2 regions of the Cupriavidus phytorum genome follow, and region 2 is predicted to be linked to the other one. Evidence: riboswitches for the same ligand, from Rfam matches in the RefSeq annotation. Region 2 holds a riboswitch; the other holds the start of a gene.
The links. A riboswitch is a leader RNA that binds a small molecule or an ion and turns the genes downstream of it on or off. The one in region 2 is predicted to bind glycine.
Positions count from the first base shown of each region.

Region 1: linked by a shared signal. The riboswitch ahead of gcvT (glycine cleavage system aminomethyltransferase GcvT) and the one ahead of C7416_RS16965 (D-amino acid dehydrogenase) in region 2 are both predicted to bind glycine.

Region 1 covers NZ_QKZN01000012.1:74,479-82,027, reverse strand. Annotated here, with positions in the region: gene C7416_RS24105 (L-serine ammonia-lyase) at 1-374, opposite strand, end outside; gene gcvP (aminomethyl-transferring glycine dehydrogenase) at 467-3,397, opposite strand; gene gcvH (glycine cleavage system protein GcvH) at 3,496-3,876, opposite strand; gene gcvT (glycine cleavage system aminomethyltransferase GcvT) at 3,977-5,104, opposite strand; glycine riboswitch at 5,200-5,324, opposite strand; glycine riboswitch at 5,346-5,433, opposite strand; gene C7416_RS24085 (glycine zipper 2TM domain-containing protein) at 5,508-5,735, opposite strand; gene C7416_RS24080 (UvrD-helicase domain-containing protein) at 6,018-7,549, shown strand, end outside.
Region 2 covers NZ_QKZN01000006.1:108,327-115,875, reverse strand. Annotated here, with positions in the region: gene C7416_RS16980 (TlpA family protein disulfide reductase) at 11-520, opposite strand; gene C7416_RS16975 (sialidase family protein) at 517-1,764, opposite strand; gene C7416_RS16970 (TonB-dependent receptor) at 1,769-4,045, opposite strand; glycine riboswitch at 4,279-4,377, shown strand; glycine riboswitch at 4,378-4,495, shown strand; gene C7416_RS16965 (D-amino acid dehydrogenase) at 4,551-5,819, shown strand; gene C7416_RS16960 (DUF1484 family protein) at 6,185-6,370, shown strand; gene C7416_RS29335 (AAA family ATPase) at 7,374-7,549, shown strand, end outside.

The DNA.
Region 1 (7,549 bases), on a different contig from region 2:
GGATGCTCGGCCATGGCTTCGCGCCGGTAGAAGACGATGTGCTCCTTCTCGACGAAGGGCACCAGGTGGCGGCCGAGCAGCGACAGCTCGCGCGTCTTGCGCAAGGCAGCCAAACGCGTGTCGATGGAATCCGGATCGATGGTGTCGGGGGCCTCGCCCATCAGGCCCAGGATCACGCCCTTGTCGGTGCCGTGGCCCTTGCCGGTGGCGCCGAGCGAGCCGTACAGCTCCACCCGCACGCTGGCGACTTGCGGCAGCAGCCCGTCGCGCTCCAGCCCCTGCGCGAACATCAGCGCTGCGCGCATCGGGCCTACGGTGTGCGAGCTCGACGGGCCGATGCCCACCTTGAACAGATCGAATACGCTGACTGCCACGGACGGCCTCCAGATTGACGCCGGACCAGGCCGGCGGGCGCCGCGTTGCGCGGCGCCCTGAGTACAGCTTAGCTTCTGGCCGGGGTGCCGGCTCAGTCCACCACGTAGTCGCTGACCGGCACGCAGGCGCAGAACAGGTTGCGGTCACCGTACACGTTGTCAGCGCGGCCGACCGGCGGCCAGTACTTCTGCGTGCGCAGCGAGGCGACCGGATACGCGGCTTCCTCGCGCGTGTACTGGTGGGTCCACTCGTTGGCGGTCACCACCGCGGCGGTGTGCGGGGCGTGCTTGAGCGGGTTGTCGTCGCGGTCGAAAGTGCCGTCGGCAACGCGGCCGATTTCCTGGCGGATCGCGATCATGGCGTCGACGAAGCGGTCCAGCTCATGCAGCGCTTCAGACTCGGTCGGCTCGATCATCAGCGTGCCCGGCACCGGGAAGCTCATGGTCGGCGCGTGGAAGCCGTAGTCCATCAGGCGCTTCGCCACGTCCTCATTGCTGATGCCGGTTTCCTTCTGCAGCGGGCGCAGGTCCAGGATGCACTCGTGCGCGACCAGGTCGTGCTGCCCGGTGTAGAGCACCGGGTAGTACGGCGCCAGGCGCTTGGCGACATAGTTGGCGGCCAGGATCGCGTTCTCGGTCGCCGCGGTCAGGCCGGCCGAGCCCATCATCGCGATATACATCCACGAGATCGGCAGGATGCTGGCCGAGCCGAACGGTGCCGCCGACACGCCACCGATGCCGCGCTCGTCGCGGCGATAGCCGACGCTGTCCTGGTTGGGCAGGAAGTCCGCCAGGTGCGCGCCGACCGCAACGGGGCCCACGCCCGGGCCGCCGCCGCCGTGCGGGATGCAGAAGGTCTTGTGCAGGTTCAGGTGCGACACGTCGCCGCCGAACTGGCCCGGCGCGGCGGTGCCGACCATCGCGTTCATGTTGGCGCCGTCGACATAGACCTGGCCGCCGTGCTTGTGCACGATCTCGCAGATCTGCTGCACACCTTGCTCGAACACGCCGTGCGTGGACGGGTAGGTGATCATGATCGCAGCCAGGTTGTTGCTGTGCTGCTCGGCCTTCTTCGCCAGGTCTTCCAGGTCGACGTTGCCGTTCTCGTCGCAGGCCACCACCACCACCTTCATGCCGGCCATCTGCGCCGACGCCGGGTTGGTGCCGTGCGCCGACGACGGGATCAGGCAGATGTCGCGATGGCTCTCGCCGCGGCTGGCGTGGTAGGCGTGGATGATCAGCAGGCCGGCGTACTCGCCCTGCGAGCCGGCGTTGGGCTGCAGGCTGACCGCGGCGTAGCCGGTGGCGGCGCACAGCATGGCCTCGAGCTGGTCGATCATCTCGCGGTAGCCGACGGTCTGGTCCAGCGGCGCGAACGGGTGGATCTGGCTGAACTCGGGCCAGGTCACCGGGATCATCTCGCTGGTGGCATTCAGCTTCATCGTGCACGAGCCCAGGGGGATCATGGTGCGGTCGAGCGCCAGGTCCTTGTCGGCCAGCATGCGCAGGTAGCGCAGCATCTCGTGCTCGGCGTGGTGGGTGTTGAACACCGGGTGCGTCAGGTAGGCGCTGGTGCGCGCCAGCGCGGGCGGGAAGGCATCCTGCGCGGCGGCCTCGAGCTGGTCGAAGTCGACCTCGGCGGGCAGCGGCTTGCCTTGGGTAAAGATCTCCCACAGCGCGATCACGTCGGCGCGGGTGGCGGTCTCGTCCAGCGAGATGCCGACGCGCGTGGCGCCGGCATGGCGCAGGTTGATGCCGCGCGCGGTGGCGGCGGCGTGGATCGCATCGGTGTTGAAGCCGGTCTCCAGCGTCAGCGTGTCGAAGAAGCTGGCGTTGGTACGTGCGAAGCCCAGTGCCTGCAGGCCGGCGGCCAGCGTCGCGGTCAGGCGATGCACGCGCTGCGCGATGCGCTTCAGGCCCTGCGGGCCATGGTAGACCGCGTACATCGACGCCATCACCGCCAGCAGCACCTGCGCGGTACAGATGTTGGAGGTGGCCTTCTCGCGGCGGATATGCTGCTCGCGCGTCTGCAGTGCCAGGCGGTAGGCCTGGTTGCCCTGCGCGTCGATGGTCACGCCGACCAGGCGGCCAGGCATCGAGCGCTTGAACGCATCCTTCACCGCCATGTAGCCGGCGTGCGGGCCGCCAAAGCCCAGCGGCACGCCGAAGCGCTGCGAGTTGCCCACCGCCACGTCGGCGCCCCATTCGCCCGGCGCGGCGATCAGCGTCAGCGCCAGCAGGTCGGCGGCGGCGACCACCAGGCCGCCGGCGGCGTGCACCGCGTCGGCGATGGCGCGGTAGTCATTGATGTCGCCGTTGACACCCGGGTACTGCAGCAACACGCCGAACGCGCCCGCCGCGGCAGCGTCGGCGGCGGGGCCGACCTTGACCTCGATGCCCAGCGGCAGCGCGCGCGTGCGCACCACTTCCAGCGTCTGCGGCAGCACGTCGTCGGCGACGAAGAAGATATTGGAATCGTGCTTGTTCACGCGCTGCAGCAGCGTCATCGCCTCGGCCGCGGCGGTGCCTTCGTCGAGCATCGACGCATTGGCGATGTCGAGCCCGGTCAGGTCGGTGACCATCTGCTGGAAATTCAGCATCGCTTCCAGCCGGCCCTGCGAGATCTCGGGCTGGTAGGGCGTGTAGGCGGTGTACCAGGCCGGGTTCTCGAAGATATTGCGCAGGATGACGCCGGGCGTGATGGTATTGAAGTAGCCCTGGCCGATAAAGCTCTTCAGCACCTTGTTCTTGCCGGCCAGCGCGCGCAGCTTTGCCAGCGCGGCTTCTTCGCTCAGCGGCTCGGTGAACTCGCCCATCGGCATGCCGTCGCGGCGGCGGATGGCGGCGGGGATGACGGCGTCGATCAGCGCGGCGCGGCTGTCATAGCCGAGCGTCTTCAGCATGTGCTGCTGCTCGGGGGTATCGGGGCCGATATGGCGGGCGGCGAAGGCGTCGCGCGCCTCCAGTTCGGCCAGCGTGGGCCGGGTTGCGTGGGCGGCGTTCATGGGCAGCGGGGCGTTCATGGGCAAGAACCTCGTGGGGGGCGCGGCGGCAGGTGGTCAGCCGTGCCGCGGCGCCGCGAATGCGGTGTGCCGGTCCCTGGCGCGGGACCGGCGGGCGATCAGGCGCCGACGCTGGCCTTGTAGGCGTCGGCCGACATCAGGCCGTTGACGTCGTCGCCATTGGCCGGCTTGAGCTTGAACAGCCACGCATCGAAGGCGTTGGCGTTGACGCTTTCGGGCGCCGCGGTGGCGGCCTCGTTGACGGCGATCACTTCACCGGCCACGGGTGCGTAGATGTCGGAAGCGGCCTTCACCGACTCCACCACCGCCAGCGCGTCGCCGGCACCGACCGACTTGCCCACTTCGGGCAACTCCAGGAAGACGATGTCGCCGAGCGCATCCTGTGCGTGGTCGGTGATGCCGATGGTGAGCGTGCCGTCGGCTTCGACGCGCACCCACTCATGCGACTCGGTGTACTTGAGGTCAGCGGGGAAATTCATGAAGGTTCTCCGGATTCAGATCTGTTTCTTGTTTGGGTGATGCCTGCCCGGCAACGCTGCCGGCAGGCGAGGGCGACCGTTGGGTGAGCGGGGCTTTCCCTTAGCTCACGAGTGCCTTGCCATGACGCACAAACGGCAGTTTAACCACAGTCGCGCTGAGTTTGCGGTCGCGGATCTCCACCTGCACGGTGTCGCCCACGTTCACGCCCTGGGGCAGGCGCGCGAAGGCGATCGATTGCGACAGCGAGGGGCTGAAGGTGCCGCTGGTGATTTCGCCATCACCGGCGGGGGTGATGACTTTCTGGTGAGCACGCAGCACACCACCTTTGTCGCGCAGGATCAGGCCGAGGAACTGCTGGCGCGAACCGGCCGCGGCCAGCGCAGCCTTGCCGGTGAAGTCGCGCTCGCTCTGCAGGTCGACCGTCCACGCCAGGCCTGCATCCAGCGGCGAGACCTTGATATCCATGTCCTGGCCGTACAGGTTCATGCCGGCTTCCAGGCGCAGCGTGTCGCGCGCACCCAGGCCGGCCGGGCGCACGCCCGCGGCATTCAGTTTTTCCCACAGGCCGGCGACACTGGCGGCCGGCACCACCAGCTCGAAGCCGTCTTCGCCGGTGTAGCCGGTGCGCGCCACCATCACTTCGCCGAGGGCGGGGTCCTGCACCACCACGGCGTTGAACGGCTTGAGCGCATCGGAAGGCTGGGTCGACGGGAAGGTGCTCCACACCTTGGCGCGGGCGTTGGGCCCCTGCACCGCGACGATCGCCAGCGGCTCCACGCCGGCGGGCGCAACGTCCTCGCGGCGCGGCGTGATGGTCACGCCGCTGCCGGTGGCGTCGTTGCGGGCGCGGATCCAGTCGATATCGCCCACCGCGGTGCCGGCGTTGACCACCAGGCGGAAACGGTCCTCGGCGAAGAAATAGACGATCAGGTCGTCGATGACGCCGCCGTTCTCGTCGAGCATGCAGGAATAGAGCGCCTTGCCGGGCGTCTGCAGCTTGTCGACGTTGTTGGCCAGCAGGCCGCGCAGGAAGCTGCGGGTATTGGCGCCGGCGAGATCGACCACGCACATGTGCGAGACGTCGAACATGCCGGCATCGTTGCGCACCGCATGGTGCTCTTCGATCTGGGAGCCATAGTTGACCGGCATGTCCCAGCCGCCGAAGTCAACCATGCGGGCGCCCAGGGCGCGGTGGATAGCGTTGAGGGGCGTGGCCTGGAGCGTCATGGAATCCTCGGGGGCAGTCTCGGTTGGCGAAAACAAAAAAGGGCCATCCGCCGCAACCTTCGCTACGCCAATATGACAAGCGATCCGCTGCGGCGGATGACCCCTCTGTCCTCGATACCTGAGAGATTACGAGGCGGATCCGGTGGATCCCATCCTCGCGCGCCCCTTCGGTGGGCACGCTCGCCACGAATGGCGGGTGCCGCTCTCCAGAGTGCGGCATGCATCGTGTGCATGTTGCATGCCGATCCGACCGGTCCGTGGTGCCTGAGAGTTTTCGGGTGATACCCCTTCGGCGGCGCAGGCGATGCGCGCTCTCCCGGTCGGATGCGCGCAATGTACGGGAGGGCCCGGCCTTTGTCAAACCACGGCAAGGGGCCCGTACCCGCCACTGCGCGCCACGGCTTTACTTCTTCTTGTCGTCGGTGACGACGTTACCGATCACGCCGCCCACGGCCGCGCCACCCAGCGTACCCAGCGCGCTGCCGTCGGTCAGGACGGCGCCGCCCACCGCGCCGGCACCGGCGCCGATGGCAGTGTTACGTTGTTTCGGGGTCATGTCCGCGCAACCGGCAAAGGCCGCGACCGTCATGCCGATCAGGGTCACCTTGGTCAAAGTTTGCAGGGTTTTCATTGTTGGCTCCGATGTGATGATTTGTGCATGCCCAAGCGATCCGGCGGACCGGGGGACACACTGATTAGAGTGTCGCGCTATGCCATTCGCTCCGCGCTTTACGAAGTGTTACGCCCGTGACACAGCCGGGCCCGCGCGCGCGGCTTGCGCTGACTGACCCGTCGCGGCGAGCGTGTTAACATCGGCAGCTTTGCCGCACGCCCTTGCCGGGATGCCGGCAAATTACGCCGCTTGCCGCCGTTCTCCGTCGATTCCGCCGCTGCCCCCAAACGCCTGCCCCGCATGACCCATGGCCTGAACCCCGCCCAATCCGAAGCCGTCCGCTACCTGGACGGGCCTTGCCTGGTGCTGGCCGGCGCGGGCTCCGGCAAGACCCGGGTGATCACGCAGAAGATTGCGCATCTGATCGAGGACAAGGGCTTCGAGCCGCGCCATATCGCCGCCGTCACGTTTACGAACAAGGCGGCCAAGGAAATGCAGGAGCGCATCGGCAAGCTGATGGAGGGCAAGACCACGCGCGAGGGCAAACGCATTCCGCTGAAGCAGCTGACGGTCTGCACCTTCCACTCGCTGGGCGTGCAGATCCTGCGCATGGAAGCCGAGCACGTCGGCCTGAAGCCGCAGTTCTCGATCATGGATTCGGACGACTGCTTCGGCCTGATCCAGGAGCAGCTCGGCACCACCGACAAGAAGCTGATCCGCGGCGTGCAGAGCACGATCTCGCTGTGGAAGAACGGCATGGTCGATCCCGAGGCCGCGATCGCGCAGGCCGCCAATGCCGACGAGCACCAGGCCGCGCTGGTCTACCGCAACTACGTCGCCACGCTGAACGCTTACCAGGCGGTGGATTTCGACGACCTGATCCGCCTGCCGGCGGAACTGTTCGCGCGCGACGAAGCGGTCCGGCTCAAGTGGCAGAACCGCCTGCGCTACTTCCTGGTCGACGAATACCAGGACACCAACGCCTGCCAGTACCAGCTGCTCAAGCTGCTGGCGGGCGGCTCCCACTTGCGCGCGCCGGCCTTCACCGCGGTGGGCGACGACGACCAGGCCATCTATGGCTGGCGCGGCGCCACGCTGGACAACCTGCGCGGGCTGCAGACCGACTTCCCGGACCTGAAGGTGATCAAGCTGGAGCAGAACTACCGCTCCACCGTGCGCATCCTGGAAGCCGCCAACGCCGTCATCGCCAACAATCCCAAGCTGTTCGACAAGAAGCTGTGGAGCGAGCACGGCATGGGCGACCCCATCGCCATCCACCCGATGAACGACGAGGAGCACGAGGCCGAGTCGGTGGTGTTCCGCCTGTCGGCGCACAAGTTCGAGCGCCGCGCGCAATTCCGCGACTACGCCATCCTGTACCGCGGCAACCACCAGGCGCGGCTGTTCGAGCAGATCCTGCGGCGCGAGCGCATCCCCTACGTGCTGTCGGGCGGCCAGAGCTTCTTCGACAAGGCCGAGATCAAGGACATCTGCGCCTACCTGCGCCTGATCGCCAATCCCGACGACGATCCCGCCTTTATCCGCGCCATCACCACACCGCGGCGCGGCGTCGGCAACACCACGCTCGAGGTGCTGGGCACCTTCGCCGGCCAGGCCAAGGTGTCGCTGTTCGAGGCGGCGATGATGGGCGGCATCGAGGGCAAGCTGCAGCCGCGCCAGCTGGAGCCGCTGCGGGTGTTCTGCGAATCGATGGTGCGGCTGGCCGAGCGCGCGGCGAAGGACCCGGCCACCGAGGTGCTCGACGACCTGATGGCAGGCATCCACTACGAGGCCTACCTGTACGACAGCTTCGACGAACGGCAGGCGCAGTC
Region 2 (7,549 bases):
CGCTGCGGTCTCAGCCCGCGATGCGGGCCCAGCGCAGGTGCTTCGTCCAGTCCGCTTCGCTGATCACGCCGGACACACCCTGCCGCTGGCCGTCGGCGCGATAGAAGTAGGTGCGCGGCATCTCGCCCATCCAGTCCGGGTCGACCGCATAGCGCAGCCGCTCCTGCGGCTCGTGCCCGAACACCCACGCATTGCGCGTCAGCCGGACGCGTTCGAGCACCTGCTGCACCTGCGGCGAGGCCTCGGCACTGTCGGTCGCCAGCGTGACGACGCGCAGGTCCGGATGTCGCGCCCGCAGCTTGCCGAGCGCGTCGAAGTTGCGCTTGCAATAGACGCAATCCAGCGACCACACCACCAGCACGAAGGGCTTGCCGTGCTGGCTGGCGACGATGCGCGCGGCGCTGGCGGATTCGAACACGGCAACGCGGTCGGCGGCATGGGCGGTGCCGAGCATCAGCGCACATGCGGTCACGGTGGCAGCGGCGGCGGCCGCAAGCAGTTGGCGGCGCGATCGCATCATGCACCCTCCTGCCCGAGCGCGAACACCTGGAAACCCTCGGCCTCGGTGCGCCACAGCACGTAGGCGCGGCCGGCGTGCTGCAGCAGGTGCGGCTGGTCGGAGTCGCGTTCGGTTCCGGCCAGCTTGCGCGTCTGCCAGGTCTTGCCGCCATCGTGCGACAGCATGGCGGAGAGCCGCGTCTGCTGGCCGTCGAACGATTTCCACACCACCGCGATGTCGTTGTCGTTCAGCGCGACGATATCGGCGTGCTGTGCGCGCGGGTCATCGAGCGGGCGTTGCGCCTGCAGCTTGCCGTCGCGCCAGCGCCCCAGCGACACCGTCGGCTTGCCGTCGCGCACGCTGAACCAGACCATATGCACCGTGCCGTCCGGCGCCACCGACGCGCCGGGGCCGTGGTGCGGGCAGGCGTCGATGCGCCAGTCGTCGAAGGTGGCGCGCTGCATCGGCGTGGCCTTGCCGTCGGCGCCCAGCAGCGCCAGCGCGTGGTCGCGCGCGTTGGGCGGGAACACATGGCGCCACAGCGCCAGCATCCTGCCGTCGGGCGTGGGCGCCAGCGCGATGCGGCAGCATTCGCACGACTGGTCGGCGATCTTGTAGTCGCCCTGGAAAGTCTTGCCGTGGTCGGCCGAGACAGCGTAGTAGATCGCGGCGCCGGCATACGGCTGCTTGCGCGCCTCGGCGGCGGCCACGTCGCGCTTGTCGATCCAGCTGACGAAGACGCGCCCGGCCCGGTCCACCGCGAGAGCGTCGAAGCGGTGCGCGATCTGGTCGCGGTTGGCATGCACCGTCAGCGGTTCGGCAAAGGTCTTGCCGCCATCGCTGGAGCGCGCAAAGCGGATAAAGCCGGTCCATGGCTTGGGTAGCGGCTGGGTCCACGTGATATAGACCTGCCCGTCGGCGCCGGTGGCCACCTTGGGGCGGCTTTCATGATCGGCGGCGACCGGCTCCGGCGTGGCGTTGACATGCCGCGCTTCGCTGAAGCTGCGACCGTAGTCCGTCGACGAGCGCACCGCGACATGCTGGCCGTCCTTGTAGGCGATCCACAGCCTGCCGTCGCGGTCGAAGGCGGCGCCGGTGCCCAGCTCGCTTGTTTTCGGCTTGGCCTGGCCGCCGTGGCCGGCGTGGTTGCCATGCGCCTGTGCGGCCGCGGTGGCCGACGCCAGCGTGGCGCAGACCATCAGTCCGGCAGCGATCAGGCGGACAGCGCGGCGGGCGCCTGGCAGGGTTGGAGTCAGCGTGTTCACGTGCTCAGAAGGAAAGTTTCGCCTCGGCGTAGAACGTCCGGCCCGGGTACGGGTGATAGACGTAATAGCGCTGGTCGGTGAGGTTGTCGATGCCAAGCCCGAGGCGAACGTTCCTTGCGGGCTTGTAGGTCACCTTGACGTCGAAGGTCAGGAAGCTGCTGGTGCCGCCGAAGGTGTCGGGGTTGGTGTCCGAGTTGTCGAGCGTATTGTACTGCCGGCCCGAATAGGTCATCGCCAGCGTGCCGGCCCACGCCGGCGTAAAGCGATAGGTGCCCACCAGGTTGGCGCGCCACTTCGGGATGCGGTAGAAATACTTGCCCACCGAGGCCGGGTTGTTGGCGTTCTCCAGCGTCTTCGAATGGTTGTAGGCGCCGCTGGCCGAGAGGTCGAAGCCGCGCACCAGCACATCGCGCCCGTCGTAGGCCAGCTCGATGCCGCGCGTGCGCACCCGGTCGACGTTCTGGAAGCTGGTGACGGTGGGGAACACCGTGGTGTTGGTCTGGCTGACCAGCGCATCGCGGATATCGTCCTCGTACAGCGAGACCCGGAAATTCGACGCCTCCACCGTGCGTTCGAAGGTCAGGTCCTTCGAGAACGAGCGCTCGGGCCGCAGGTTGGGATCGTTGTTGATCAGCGCGGTGCCGGTGATGCGGCCCTGGAACAGCTCGCTGACGGTCGGGTAGCGATAGGCCTGGCCCAGCGACAGCCGGCCCAGCCAGTCCTGCCCGAACGCCTTCTCCAGCGCCAGCTTGGGCGACCAGTTGGATTCGCTGCGCACCGGATAGCCGATATCCACGCCAGGCTGGCTGCGGCTGCCGTCATAGGCGCGCCAGTGCTCGTAGCGCACGCCGGGGATCAGCTTCCAGTCCTCGGCAAAGTACCAGGCGTCCTGCGCGTAGATCGCCTGGGTCTCGGTCTTGCCGGTAAAGGCATTGTTGAACGCGGTGATGGTGGCCGCGCGCCAGTCCGAGGTGTTGTAGGTGGTGTTGCTCAGCCGGTAGTTGTCATAGTGGTATCCGAACGTGACCCAGTGCCCGCCCTGCAGGCGCTCGGGGCGGTAGTCGGCCTTCAGGTCGAGCGTGCGCCAGCCGGTGCCGTCGCCATAAGTCACCGTGCCCGGTCCGTTGCCGACGGCGTTGGCGCTGCGGCTCACGTCCTTGCTGACGTCGAACAGCGACGCCACCCCGGAAAAATTCCACCCCGTCTGGTTGCGCGTGCGCAGCGACAGGCCGTAGAGCCAGCGCGCATCCTCGCCATTGCCGGGCGCAAACGCGTTAGCCGGAATCACGTACTGGTAGCCGCCGATGTTCACCGGACCGCTGGACACCACATTGCCATTGGCATCGCGCAGGTAACTGCCGGTGGTGTTGGAGCGGTCCTGCTGCCAGTAGGCGGCGGTGAACTGCGCCTGCAGCGTGCTGGTGATGTCGTAGCCGAGCTTGAGCTTGAGCTGGTCCTGCACGGTGTGCGTGATGCCCTCGCTATTCACGCCCATCACCACGCGGTCGCGCCCGCTCTGGTCCTGGTCGAAATACGCGCCCGAGACCGGCGTGTCCGCCGCGCCCGCGGGCCGCGTCGAGCGCGACGCGGTGTAGAAGCTCAGCGGCTGGCTCTTGCTGTCCTGCCGGTCCACGCTGACCAGCCACGAGAACGCGCCGACGCGGTCGCCCACATAGGCGTTGGCATGCACCCCGTTGAAGTTATCGTGGGTGCCATACAGGTTGAAGCGCTGCGTGAACAGCTGCACGCTGGCATCGCCCTCGAACTTCTGCGGCGTGCGCGTGGTGATCAGCACCGTCGCGCCCAGCGAATTTCCCGGATACAGCGCCGAATACGGGCCGTACAGCACGTCCATGCGCTCGATCTCGGCGGCATTGACCAGCGACCAGCGCGGCGGGAAGCTGAAGTCCGAGCCCAGCAGGTTGGACAGCAGCAGGCCGTCCGCATAGACCAGCCCGCGCGCCGACTGGCGCGAACTGGTGCTGCGCACCGAGATGATCGAATTCATATCGCCGATAAAGCGCTTGCGCACGGCGAGGTTGGGCGCGTACTTGAGCGCGTCTTCGGTATTGACCACGTTGAAGTCGGCCATGCGCGTGCTGCTGATGCCATACGCCGGCGCCGGCGTGTTGGGCGGAATCGCCGGCGTCTTGCCGCGGTCCGGGCCGGCCGATACCACCACCTCCGGCAACGACGCGGGGGCCTCCACTGCCTGCGCGGCGGCCACGGCGGGGCCCATCAGCACTGCCGAAACGGCCAGTGCAATGCGATGTTTCTTCACTGAATACCTTGTTGTCGTCGTTGTGGGCTCGCAGCGCCTGCGCACCATCAGGCGCTCCTCCCCTGCGTCCCGCACGTCTCTGAGAGCGAGCGCTGACATTTTATGGGCCCGCAAGCCGACGGCCGATGCGACATAGCGACGCGGCCGGCGCAGCCATTTCCGCTTGTCTCCGTGTTAACCCGCATATCCAATACGGGGCCTTGTCACTACATTGCCCCGACTGGCATCAAGCCAGCGTGATGCAGGGAGAGACTGTCGCGGCGCCCGCCGCGCACGGCGCCGAAGGAGCAACCGCCCCGGAAACTCTCAGGCAAAAGGACCGGCATCACCCGTCAGTGCACTCTGAAGAATGCCGGACGCCATCGTCCGCCCGGCATACCGAAGGAGCAAGCGCGCCCGCCCCGCGGCAAGGCGTCGTGAATCTCTCAGGTCCAGAACAGAGGGGGCGTCCTAAACGCATGTTGCGTGCGGACTCCACCCCCGACGTTCCCGGAACCTGTAGATCATGAAGACAATCGCTGTCATCGGCGGTGGCATCACCGGTGTCACCACGGCCTACGCGCTGGCGCGGCGCGGATTCTCCGTCACGCTGTTCGAACGGCATCGCTATGCCGCCATGGAAACCTCGTTCGCCAACGGCGGACAGCTCTCCGCATCCAACGCCGAGGTCTGGACCCACTGGTCCACCATCGTCAAGGGGATGAAGTGGATGCTGCGCAAGGATGCGCCGCTGCTGGTCAATCCCCGGCCCAGCTGGCACAAGCTGTCGTGGTTCGCCGAGTTCATCGCGTCGATTCCCCACTACCGCCGCAACACCATCGAGACCGCGCGCCTGGCCATCGCCGCGCGCGAGCACCTGTTTGCGTGGGCGGCGCAGGAAGGCATCGACTTCGACCTGAAGCGCGCCGGCATCCTCCATATCTACCGCGACCGCGCCGGCTTCGAGCATGCCGGCCGGGTCTCCGCGCTGCTGGCGCAAGGCGGGCTCGAGCGCCGCGCGGTGACCCCGCAGGAGATGCGCGCGATCGAGCCGACGTTGGCGGGCTCCTACTACGGCGGCTACTTCACCGAAAGCGATTCGACCGGCGACATCCACAAGTTCACCAGCGGCCTGGCCGCCGCCGCCGCGCGCCTGGGCGTGCGCTGCCTGTACGGCCAGGACGTGCGCGCGGTGAAGACCGACGGACGGCATGCCACCGTCACCGTGCAGGACGGCAACGATAGCACCACTGCCTCCTTCGACGGCGCCGTAATCTGCGCCGGCACCGCCAGCCGCGCACTGGCCGCCGCGCTGGGCGACCGCGTCAACATCTATCCGGTCAAGGGCTATTCGATCACCGTCAACCTGACCGACGACGCCAGCCGCGCGGCGGCACCGACGGTCAGCCTGCTCGACGACGAAACCAAGCTGGTCACCAGCCGCCTCGGCGACGACCGCTTCCGCGTCGCCGGCACCGCCGAGTTCAACGGCACCAACCGCGATATCCGCGCCGACCGTATCCGCCCGCTGGTGGACTGGGTGCAGCAGTGCTTCCCCGGCGTCAGCACGCGCAGCGTGGTGCCGTGGGCCGGGCTGCGGCCGATGCTGCCCGACATGCTGCCGCGAGTGGGACGCGGACGCGCCGCCTGCATCTTCTACAACACCGGCCACGGGCATTTGGGGTGGACCTTGTCGGCGGTGACGGCGGAGATGGTTGCGGGAGTTGTGGACCAGGCACTGGGAAGCGCCCCGGCAATGGTGCCTGGCGCGGCCCTGACGCCTGCCCAAGCCTGATCCCCGCACGCGCATTTTCAAGAGTCTGCGATTTCTGAATCCGTTGCCCGGATCCAAACTTCGCGCGCCCCTGGAAATGCGACATCTCTCATCGATTCCCCGGTAGCTACGCGAAATACTGGTGGCGTCATCGGAACCACCGATGATCGGGTGTGGAAAGCCCGGATGTTTATGGTGGACAGGCGTTGCCTTGTAGCAGGCAACGCCTGTGTGCTCGCACGAACCAAGCTGGCTCCCTGGCGGGCCGGGCGAGGCAGCCGCAAGGCTGACCGGTTCCCCACCGTAGACCGGTCTTTCCACCCTCGCCGTCTGGCCCGCCGCCCTCATGTGGAAATGAGTGGCGCGCTTTTTCTAGTGGGGAATCCATGGCAATGATCGATGAAATCACAAACGACTGTCTTCAGCAGGTTCGCGCGGGAATTGAAGGAGTTCTCGTACTGCTGGATCACGAAAGCGAAAGCTCTGAAGGCTGCTTCAGTGCGCTGTGCCTGCTTGGCATGGTGAAGATGCAGCTGGATGGGCTGATGGTTGAGCGGGAGCGGTTGCAATAGCGGTTGGCGGGTGTGATGGTGGGGCTGTGCTGTCACACCTCGCCTTGCGGGTCCGCTCCCGCGAGTTGGTCATTGAGCACGGATGGGATTCCCCAACGACACGCCGACTGACTGACCAACCATGATGGGGATTGCAATGGCCGTAGTCGGCCATAAGCGGAAAGCTGGCATTTGCAATTGAATGTCTGTTCCGCATGCGGGGTCTGTCCTTCGACTTGCTCAATTCGATGTCCGAAAGCGCCCGTTCAACTTTGCTGCCGGGTGACCAGCACCTCCTCACTCGGTCACCGGCTTGCCACGGAAGTGCTCTCGTACAAGCAGGACTGATAGAGCCTTGGATGATGGGGTATTCCAAAGTTGCTGCCCTGGCGATCGAAACCGCCAAGGGCTGAGCGTCAAAGACGCCCACGCTTATGTGCACGTGGCATACTAATGTGCGCGTGGCATACTTAAAATTGGGAGGCGGGGTAGCATGGCGGTTATTCACTCTGCGGCATTCCATACTTGGGACAATCAGGTCAGGTCGGTTGACTTGTTGCTTGAGTCAGATCGACCTAGGTCAACCAACTTTGCGACAACCTTCATTACAGGTCGTAACGGCTCACATAAGAGCACGCTGCTGAAGGGTATCGTGTCTGGGCTGGCGGTGGTGGAACGCAACGCTCGAGAAGAGGCGTCGTCTGTACGGAATCCGGGTCGGGATCAGGTGCTTTGTGTATCAGGTTCGGTGGCTGACCGGTTTCCACAGAAGGAACTGCCGGGAGGAACTCGCAGTCCGTTTGACGTCCCAAATTACACGTACGTTGGTCAAAGAGTCATCAGCAACCTGCTTAGCAAGAAGGCACCGCTGGAGACCATGCTGGCTTTTGCGCTCGACCCTGCTAGGGCAGAGCGTTGCAGATGGGAATTCTTTAGCGTTGCACATCGGCACGCGGGAATTCGACCATCCGTAAAGTACATCTTGGAGGCCCAGCGTGGTGTGTCAAAGAAGGCACGAGGCCCGATGGGTGACTTGCTTGGGATCGTGCAAGGCATACGACCTGAGTCCGACAGCACTCGCAAGACAGCCGCAGATCGCCCGCACATTTCCTACGCCACGGCGCAGTGGCTGCTACAGGAATTCGGCTACGACGAGTTTTTGGCGCTGCAATTCTTTGTGAACAACGGGAAGCGGCGCCT